2 regions of the Chryseobacterium sp. UF-290 genome follow, and region 2 is predicted to be linked to the other one. Evidence: riboswitches for the same ligand, from Rfam matches in the RefSeq annotation. Region 2 holds a riboswitch; the other holds the start of a gene.

Region 1 (5,374 bases), on a different contig from region 2:
TATTTCGAGAAAGAACGGCTGTCTTTTGGTAGAAGGGTATATGGATGTGATCTCACTTCATATGGCCGGAATAGAAAATGTGGTGGCAAGTTCCGGAACTTCTCTGACTACTGAGCAGATCAAGCTGATCAAAAGGCTTACGGAAAACGTAACCATTCTTTTCGACGGAGATAATGCCGGCATCAAAGCCAGTTTCCGAAGCATTGATATGCTGCTGACAGAGGGAATGAATATCCGTGTCCTGCTTTTCCCGGATGGAGATGACCCGGATTCTTTTGCCAGAAAACATCCACAGGAATATGTTGAAAAATACATCGAAAATGAAGCGATGGATTTCATCGACTTCAAGGCAGAAATCCTGTTGAGAGATGTTGGAAATGATCCTATCAAAAAGGCTGAAGCGATACGGGATATTGTAAAATCGGTTTCCTTTGTGCAGAATGCTCTGAAAAGAGAAGTCTATCTGAAGGAAGTTTCCAATAAATTCGGGCTTTCTGAGCAGAGTCTTTTCAATGAGCTGGATGTTCAGAAGCAGATTACCCAGAACCAGACGCATCATGTTCAGCAGCAAAAAGAAAAAGCTGCACCAAAGATGGAGATCGTTCCTTTGGACAAGGAAAAAGAAGATCCATTCCTCTTCGATTTACTGTTTATGGAGAATAAACTGGTAGATCATATGCTGATGTTCGGCGATATCGTTCTGAAACGCAGAAATGAAAAGAATGAGGAATACCAGATCACGGTCATTGAAGAGATCCTGCACCATTTTGAAGAGGAGCAGTATACATTTTTAGTTAAAGAAAATGAGATCATTATCAATCAGGTGAGGGAGGGGATTCAGAAAGATGAGCTCAGAAGTGGAAACTTTTTTGTATCTTTTATGGATGAAGAGATCACAACGAAGGTGGTAGACGCCCTGATCCCTATGGATGAGCTTGAAAACTGGGCTTCCAGAAATATTTACCCGCCGAATTATGGTGATAAGGTGGCAGATCAGATCAAAGGGGATGTTTTATTGCATAAATACCGGTATATTGATTATCTGATCACGGAAACGGCAAAGGAGCTCGACCAGTACAGCAATACCGATGAAATGAAGTATTATGAACTGATCAAAAAGATCACTTTGCTGAAGCAGGCCTCGATACGGCTAAGCAATATTATCGAATATTCACCGATCAAAGGGATCTATGCGGATCGAAAGAGATAGTTTAAAGACAAATATTTTTGTATTCTGTGACAAAAAGTCCTATAAAATTTTAGGAATAAATATTGTAATTTAAACTTTGAAAATTTTTGTTAAAATAATACATAATAGAAATATGGACATTAAAAAGGAATTCAGAGATTTCTCTGTAAAACATTTAGGAAACAACGGTCTGGTTACCGATCAGTATATGGGAATGTATGGCCCGACGAATCTTACTCCATACATCATGGAAGAAAGAAGATTGAACGTTGCTCAGATGGACGTTTTCTCCCGTCTGATGATGGACAGAATTATCTTCCTGGGAACAGGAATTGATGATCAGGTAGCGAACATCGTTACGGCGCAGCTTTTATTCCTTGAAAGTGCAGATCCTTCAAAAGATATTCAGATCTATATCAATTCGCCTGGTGGTAGTGTGTATGCCGGATTAGGTATTTACGACACAATGCAGATCATCAAGCCTGATGTAGCAACAATCTGTACAGGTATGGCTGCTTCAATGGGAGCGGTGTTATTGGTTGCCGGAGAAAAAGGAAAACGTTCCGCGCTTAAGCATTCAAGAGTAATGATTCACCAGCCTTCAGGAGGAGCGCAAGGGGTTGCTTCTGATATGGAGATCAACTTGAGAGAGATGTTAAAATTAAAGCAGGAGCTTTATGAAATCATCGGTCACCATTCAGGACAGACTTACGAGTGGGTTGAAAAATCTTCTGACAGAGACTACTGGATGACTTCTGAAGAAGCCAAAGGCTATGGAATGGTAGATGAGGTTTTACAGAGAGCCGCAGATAAAAAATAATTGATCATAAAATCATAGTAAAAACGCATCCAATGGATGCGTTTTTTGTTTTGCCACTAATCTGCGGATTTTTAGATTTTAATAAAAAAACGCCTTAAAAAGGCGCTATTACTATTTTTTCACGATCTTATGTATCGTTGAATGATCAGATGTTTTAATCTCAATGAAATAACCTCCTGAGCTTAAAGGCTGAATATTGATCTTAGTTTCCCGGGATGTCATTACTTTCTGACCTGAAGCGGAATAGATATTTACCTCTTTAACTTTCCCAGGGGTGTCGATCTGAATGAAATCACTTGCAGGGTTAGGATAAATACCAACTACTTTTCTATTAACATTAGCAACTCCCAGTGTGGCATTCGAAGCTTCTGTTGGAGTAAAAGGTCTTCTCTGTCCAAAGCTTAATCCTAACCAATCATTATTACCCAATTGAATCTGGGAAAGATCGGCTTTATTCTGCCAGCTTGATAGATCTTTTCCTTTGTATAATTTCCAGCTGTCAGGTCCGGAAGTATTGCCGGTGAAACTGTTCAGCGACAGTGTGGAAATCTGGTTATTAGCTGAGGTAAAATTAAAATACGAAGCCTGTGACTGAATGAGCTGTAAAGCCTGCTCAGCTGTTAATACCCCGTTATATTGTATTCCAAACACAAAAGAATTACCATTGCCGTTAGCATTATCTGTTCCGAAATCAATAACGACAAGGCTTTTATTAGCTCCGGCTCCGATCCAGTTGGTTATCTGAGATGAAGTATACCATTGGGAACTGTAGGCAGGAACAGGTATGGATGGAGGAATGTCCATATCATCCAAACCATATTTGATACCAAACCATAACCCATCTGTTAAATCAACATAACCTGCGCCATTATTGTTATTAGACATATTTTCCGCATCTGATCCGATCCAGGGTATCCAGGAATCATCGGTGCTTGGAGTATGGTGGTTGTATTTGAAGCTGTATAGAAATCCTGATAAAATATCCGCTTCCATTTTAGGTTCTGCTGATATAATAGCATTCATCATATCTTCCGCCTTTAAATTGTCAGCATCAAAGCGATATCCCCATGCATAAGATTTAGGAGTATTGCTGTCATTAAAGTCGGCAATGAAATAAGCCTTCTTAGAACCGGTTCCTACCCAGAATTTAATGTCGCTTTCTGTAAATTGGGCCGACAGGAACTGCATTACAAGCAGTAAGAAAAAGAAATAGATTTTCCTCATGATATATTTAAATTAAAGTTTTATTCCCGAAACTCAGTTGCAGGTAAAGCATAAAGCCTTTATTCCTGAAATTAAAAATGCATTCAAGGCAGGTCTCCTGGCTCACATCCTATAGCAGACCTTCCCGGATTTGCAATCCAGTGGTATGTAAAGCTACAGGTGAAACAGTTTACAGTTGCGGGTACAGCTCAAGAATTGAATAGTATATTCTCACTTGATTCCCTATTAATGAACAGCGTTCAACCTTAAATCGCCGCAAATATATCATATAAATTTTTGATGTTTATTTTGTGAATTATACAGCTGTTTTCCGTTATTATGCTATTCGGTATATCCACCGGGGAATGTTTTTTTCAAATTAATAAAGAATCTGTGCCTGTATTTTTATTTTCGGATCGTAATGAGGAATACTGATGTTTATATTTAATTCACTTTACAGGTTGTATTGTTAAAGTACAATTGTCATTGTATTTAAGATCAGTTTATAATCAATGTATACTTTCGCAGCCATAAAAGAAAATATGAAAAAGTATTATTATTTGTTTTGGTGCTGGCGCATTGACATCATGTAAAGATGATACAGGTAATAAATAACCATGACAGAAATGGAAACCCTAAAGCGAAGATCTTGCCTAAAACAGGTAAGGCAGATAAAGGAACGATGTACGTAGTCGATATTCAGTAATTCAATAATTAGATTTTTTTAAAGGAAACGGCGGAATCGAAGATTCCGCCGTTTTTTATTTTTATAATATTTTTTAGCTAGCTTCTCTCTTTTTAAAGAAAATTCTATAAATTAAAAACGTTTGTATTAAAACGTTGCCTATAAATATTAATACTGTTTGATAAGTCGGAATGGCAGCATAAAAAGGCAGTGATTTATTAAATAAAATTGCCGGAGAACTTACCAGGGCCTTTATCAAAAGTAAAGGATAATTTAAAAAAACAGGTTTTAAACCAATTAAAAACTGATCATAAATACAGACATAAATTATATCAAATAAAAGAATTCCAAAGAATATTAAAATAATTTTTTTCATGTCTATACAATTAAGATTCTTTTATTTTAATTAAAAGCCTCAATAATTTTAGAGAAATCTTCCAGCTTTAAAGCTGCTCCTCCGATAAGACCTCCGTCGATATCAGGCTGAGAGAAGATCTCTTTTGCATTATCAGGTTTTACAGAACCTCCGTAAAGAATAGAAACCTCATCAGCAACTTCCTGTCCGTATTTGGAAGCAATGATATTTCTGATGTGAGCGTGGATTTCCTGAGCCTGTTCCGGTGTTGCTGTTTCTCCGGTTCCGATAGCCCAAACCGGTTCGTAAGCGATCACTACCTTTTTGATCTCATCAGCAGAAAGTGTGAAAAGTGCCACTTCAGTCTGATTCTTTACCACTTCAAGATGTTGTCCTGCCTTTCTCTGCTCAAGCGTTTCTCCGTTACAGTAGATAGGCGTAAGACCTTTATCCAAAGCCAATTTGATCTTTCTGTTGCAGTGAGAATCTGTTTCTCCGTGGTATTGTCTTCTTTCAGAGTGACCGATCAGTGACCCGTTTGCATCGATAGATTCCAGCATATCCGCAGAGATCTCACCTGTGTAAGCACCACTTTCATGCTCGCTCATATCCTGAGAAAAGACCCCGATTTCATCCTTTTCAAAGATATCCTTTGCCATCATCAGATACAACGATGGTGGAGCGATCCAAACCTCACAGTTGGTAGCATTATTGTTTTTATAGCTTAGTAACTGAATCATTAATTGTTGTGCATCAATTACATTTTTGTTCATTTTCCAGTTGCCTGCAACTATTTTTCTTCTCATAAGATTTATAATATTGATTGATTTATTTTTTATTTTTCTGATTAAGCTCGCTTACATCTGCGTTATCTGCAAAATCTGCGAGCTTTATTTTCTATCTCTCGCTGATTGGTTTGATTTCGCAGATTAACATCATTACATATTTATAGGTTGTTTACAACTCTTTTTATATTATCTAAAATACTGGAAGTATTGAAATTAATCAGCAATCCCAGTTTTTTATCAGCTAATTTTAAATAAGTATATAATTGTTTATAATGAATATTATCTAGTTCTTTCACTGATTTCAGTTCTAAAATAACCTTATCTTCTACTAAGA
Region 2 (5,374 bases):
TAGGATTCACATTAGTTCCATCTCTGGATACTGATCATTCCATTGCTTCATTCCTAGCCCTGATAGCAGCGGTTACCCCACAGCAAGCGGGGTTTTGGGCAGGAGCGAGGAGTATGAGCGGATAGCAGGAAACAGCTTCTTAAAAAATAAAATACCGGTGATGAAACAGATTTTGAGATCGGCATTATGATTCGTATTTTTGTTAGAATAAAAAAACACATCAATGATTATTACTATGAACATTTTACATAAGTATAAGATTTTATCGACCCTTGTTTTCCTTGGTCCATTGTGCTTCGGGCAATACCAGTTTGAAGTTAAAGATGCGTCAAAGAATTATACCGCCATGATCCATATAGAAAGCTGCTCTGACGGACGTTGTAACGGCAAAGGAACAGTAGAGCTGTTTGATACTAAAAATACCAAGGTACAGACTTTTGCTTCTGATGATCTGGTCGTATATTTAAGCCAGAATAAAAAGCTGTCAACCGGGACCATCATTCCGTTAACGCAGGAAGAGAGTCCCATCGTTATTGATGATTTCAATTTTGACGGTAGCGAGGATATAGCGGTAAGAAATGGTAATATGGGGAATTACAGCGGAGCTTCTTATGATGTATATGTATTCAACACTACCAAAATGGGATTTGTAAAAAGTGCAGAGCTGACAGATCTGGCCTCCAGTCACCTGGATATCTTTGAGGTAGACGCCCAGCGTAAACGTCTGATCACTTATGGAAGATCCGGTTGCTGTAAGCTTTTCACTATGGAATATGCTGTGATCCCTAATAAAGGGCTGGACAAAGTATTTGAAAAGGAAAAAGATACAACCGGCGAAAGCGTGGTAAAAGAGATCACAAAGGAAAAAGTAAATAATAAATGGATTACCAGAACCAGGGTGTATCCTGTAGAACAAAATAATAAAGAAAAAGAAAAGTAAGATGAAGATACAGAAAGAGATCGATTTTATTCTTGCGGTAGATGCGCTGAAGAATGTACAGAGAAGAAATTATAATGCAGATGATTCCAGAAGAGAGAATACAGCGGAACATTCCTGGCAGATCATTATTTTGGCACAGATCCTTTATCCTTATGCCAAAAACCGTGCGGATATCGACCTGTTGAGAGTGATAAGAATGCTCTCCATTCATGACCTGGTAGAAATTGAAGCAGGAGATACGTTCCTTTTTGATGAGGAAGCAATGGTAGGAAAGTTTGAAAGAGAAAAAGCTTCTGCCCAAAAGATCTTCGGAATCCTGGATGAACCTTTACGTACGGAATTCTTTAACCTGTGGCTTGAGTTTGAGGAAGAAAAAACACCGGATGCCATTTTTGCGTGTTCAATCGACAGAATTATGCCGTTTATCCTGAACTCCCATACTTCAGGAAAAAGCTGGACGGAGGCCGGCGTTACAGAAAGACAGATCAGAAATATGCTTGAAAATGCGATCACCAGAGCATCAGATGAAATGGGGGAAGCCTTTGAGCTGCTTCTGAACAGAAGCCTGGAAACTGAAAAAGTTTTAAAATAGATGCTTTAAGCAAGTAATGATAATAAGCTTCGGGCGGCCAAAGGCCGCCCGAAGCTTATTATCATAGTATCTGAATTGGTTTTTTGAATTCATCAATGGCTACAAAAGTGAAATCACCTACAATAGCTTTTTCCCTTTCGTAGGAATACATCTGTTCCGTATAGATCTCAACATTTACCTTCATACTGGTTTTTCCGACATGTGAAACTTTTCCGATCAGCTCAACGATGGTTCCGGCAGGAATAGGCTTTTTAAAATCAATTTTATCACTGCTTACCGTTACTACTCTTTTTCTTGCAAAACGGGTTGCCGTGATGAAAGCCACTTCATCCATCAGCTGCATGGCTGTACCTCCGAAAAGAGTATCATAATGATTGGTCGTGTTAGGGAAAACCGCTTTAAAGATTCTGGTTTCGGATGCTTCAATTCTTTCTTCTGTAGTCATATTTCATTATTAATTAAAGCGAAATGAAATCGTATCAAAACAACAGAATAATGACAGGAACTTTGAAAATCCCTGAAACAATCCATCAGATCAATAAAACTTCAGCTCGCGAAAGTTTCTTGTTTAAGAAAAAGGCAGGTCTCCTGACTTGTAACATCTTTTATCTCCTTCCCGTGCCCCGCACAGTGGATCTTTTGATAAAGACTTCAGTTACTTACAGTTGCGCGACAGTCCGTGATTTTCACACGGTTCCCTTTTAATCTGCGGTTATGCGGAACCAGTTTCTGTGATGAATAAGCGTTAAAACTTTTCGGTGTAAAAATAATGAATTTATTCCGGATTGTGATAAATAATCTGGCTGATCACTCTTCCTTTCTTGATGGTCCAAAGCGTCGTATACCTGTTCTCTCCTGAACCGTTGATCATGTAAAGGAAGATATTGTCATTATCCAGAGAAGTGACTCCCACATTTTCAAAATCCATGGTTGGCTGGAACATATTTTTGATGGCTTCCCTTACAAAAACAGAACCTCTTCCGGGCTGTTGGACTCTGATCGACTTGATCTCTGTCATACCTTCAGGAAGATCATTCCCGATCCCCCATGGCTTTACCTTATCAATGGTAAGAAGCTTTCCTTCCTCGTCTTTTTCTTTCTTACGGTATCCGGCATTAGATGGGTAGATATCGATAACGACCTTGCTTCTCTGGGCAGTAGGAACTTTCGGATCGGAATTGTCTGTGAAAATAAGCGATCTTCCGTTCTTAGACTTGGAAGGCGTATAAGCCGGAAGCTGGTCTATGAAAGCGATCCGTTCTTTATTGACCATTCCTTCTTTATCAAGAGTTTCATAACGTACGAAGGGCTTATCTTCATCCTGCTTTTCCGGATATTTGATCCAGATCCATTCCGTTTCTCCCGGAGCAGGCTTTACATAAACAAATACATCGCCTTTACGCATACGGATCTTATCTACGATTTTTCTGTAGTTGTCTTTATGTACCCGTACATTGGCATATCCCTCCTCGGCTTTTACAACACCAAAAGGAACTTTATTCTGCCCTTTAACGAAGGCTAAAGAAAAAATACTGAAAGCCGATAGATAAAATGCTCTGTTTATGAAAGTCATCTTGAAAAAAATTTTAATCCTCAAATATATAAATTAAATGCTTTTCGGAAGATAATTATGCTGTTGGAGTTCCTTTAAATCTTGTATTTGTTTCAGATGGCCTTCAGAAAGAAGGTATATGCGGTCTGAAATATCCAGAACATCCTGATAATTGTGGTCGGAAATAATAATGCCTTTGTTCTTGGATTGTTGAAGGATAATCCTTTTCAGGGTTTCAGAAACTTTAGGGGAGAGGCTGTGAAAAGGCTCATCCAGTAAGACAAAATCCGTATCAGCATGAAGAATGAGCAGGGCCTCAATAATTCTCTGTTCACCTTTGGAAAGATTTTTAGGTTTCTCGTGAAGAAAAGGGCGTATGGGATCAGAAGCAAACAGCAGATCAGTATTAACCTTATTACAGAAAAGAGGAATTAAGCTTTTAACCGTGTTGTATTTAGGTAAGAAAAGATCCTGTGGCAGATATGCGATCCTGTGTTTTCTGTCTGAAACATTTTTTAAAACTTTGTCATTATACCTTATAAACTGGGTTTCACTGCCGATGATTCCAAAAATAATTTTTAATAAGGTTGATTTTCCGGTTCCGTTTCGGCCCAGCAGACCTGTGATGTGCCCGGTTTCACACCCTATGTAAATATCCTGCAGGATTTTTTTTCCGTTAAAAGACTTGGTCACACTGTCAATATGAAGTGTACTCATAAGAACCAGGTTATAATGTTAATAATAAGGCTTAATGATAAAGTCCCTCCCCAAAGAAACAATCTTGAGAAACCTAAATTGGCATAAAAGTAATATTCGTTTTTTACCCTTACTTCGTAAATAAAATAATGAAGAACAGGCAGTATAAGAAGAAAGCTCAATCCGAAAGTTTCAAAACCGGATGGAAACAAAAATGAGAGCAGCAAAGAAAACAATAAGGCCGGAAGTATTATTTTTTTATAAAATATCCAAAGGGTAAGAATGCTTTTGGCCATACTGAAAGATACATTAAGTCCTGGCTTCAAAAGTATTAAAAAAAGATGATAATATGTAGGCCAATGCTGTTCATAAAAAAGAGGCTGTCTCAAAAGTCGAATAATTCGGCTTTTGTCATTCTGACGAAGGAAGAATCTCATTGATGGTCAGTTGTTTGAGATTCTTCATTACATTGCATTTCATTCAGAATGACACTTTTGAGACAGTCTCTTTTTATCTGTAAATCCTGTATTAAGATTCTGCATTTTGTTTTGGAGGTCCATAGATGGCTTCAGGATCATTTTTAAGGAAATATGAAAATACTCCATAAAAAAGCAGAATGATCAGAAACAAAACACCAGCCAGGTAAAAGGCGGTTCCGAAGCCATAGCTGATGGATACGCTGCTTCCTAATCCCATTCCTATTTTGTTGTTTCCAAAGCCTTCCATCTTTGATTGAAAGGTCCAGTAAAAAATTAAAAAAGAAAGAGCACTCTGTAGCACTCTCTCTTTGTTATCAGCATAACGTTAATTTTCAAATTCTCAAATTAACGCATTTTCAAATTAATTAAATTCTCTCAAGCTCATCCGCATCGATCGTCGTTTTGAAAGTTCCATAATTGACAATTACCTTGTTCCGGGAAATCTTTTCAATGGTTCCTACACTGGTGCTTCCGGTGATACGGACACGCTGGCCTATTTTCATCCAAACGGCACGGTCGCTTTTGCGTTTCTCCTCAATTCTTTCATTGGTTTCAGCAATTTTTTCAATAACATCTTCCTTTTTAAGCTGTTGGGTGATCTTTCTCTTCACGACTTGCAGGCGTTTCGACTCATCTTTATCACTGCCTAATTTCCTGAATTTTTCCTGCTCCAGAAGTTTCACAAAGTCTTTGACAACATCTTTTCTCGATTTTCCTTTCGTATAGCTGTCTATGAATGCTTCAATTTTGTTTCCGAACTGAAGCTTACGGTGTTCTTCTTCATACAGTTTCTGGAAATTGAAGAGCTTCTGCTGAAGCTGATCGTTAAGCTTCTGAAGATTATCACGCTTATCTTCTACAGATTCTTTTCTTTCAGCAAGATCTGATTTAAGCTTTTCAACTTCAAATTTTTCCTGCTGAAGCTTTACGATCGTTTTATCCAGATTGACAATATCATGCTCTACCTTCTTCTTGGCAGAATGGATGATAAACCTTGGGATCTTATTCTTCTCAGCTACTTCAAAAGTAAATGAGCTTCCTGCCTGTCCCACTTCCAGCTTGTACATCGGCTCCAGTGTCTCTTCATTGAAAAGCATGGCTGCATTCTGTGCATT

The links. Region 2 has a riboswitch for cobalamin ahead of AC4IF5_RS17335 (acyl-CoA thioesterase). Riboswitches for the same ligand answer to the same signal wherever they lie in the genome.
Region 1: it holds a riboswitch for cobalamin, as region 2 does, so the genes downstream of both, AC4IF5_RS01915 (T9SS type A sorting domain-containing protein) here and AC4IF5_RS17335 (acyl-CoA thioesterase) in region 2, are expected to answer to the same signal.

Annotation. Positions count from the first base shown of each region.
Region 1 covers NZ_JBSICB010000001.1:447,662-453,035, reverse strand. Annotated here, with positions in the region: gene dnaG (DNA primase) at 1-1,210, shown strand, start outside; gene clpP (ATP-dependent Clp endopeptidase proteolytic subunit ClpP) at 1,323-2,009, shown strand; gene AC4IF5_RS01915 (T9SS type A sorting domain-containing protein) at 2,121-3,233, opposite strand; cobalamin riboswitch at 3,304-3,496, opposite strand; gene AC4IF5_RS01910 (hypothetical protein) at 3,992-4,273, opposite strand; gene tpiA (triose-phosphate isomerase) at 4,300-5,058, opposite strand; gene AC4IF5_RS01900 (GxxExxY protein) at 5,199-5,374, opposite strand, start outside.
Region 2 covers NZ_JBSICB010000018.1:5,593-10,966, forward strand. Annotated here, with positions in the region: gene AC4IF5_RS17325 (XAC2610-related protein) at 224-940, shown strand; gene AC4IF5_RS17330 (HD domain-containing protein) at 942-1,532, shown strand; gene AC4IF5_RS17335 (acyl-CoA thioesterase) at 1,594-1,977, opposite strand; cobalamin riboswitch at 2,094-2,274, opposite strand; gene AC4IF5_RS17340 (hypothetical protein) at 2,308-3,105, opposite strand; gene AC4IF5_RS17345 (ATP-binding cassette domain-containing protein) at 3,139-3,801, opposite strand; gene AC4IF5_RS17350 (hypothetical protein) at 4,309-4,506, opposite strand; gene AC4IF5_RS17355 (endonuclease MutS2) at 4,625-5,374, opposite strand, start outside.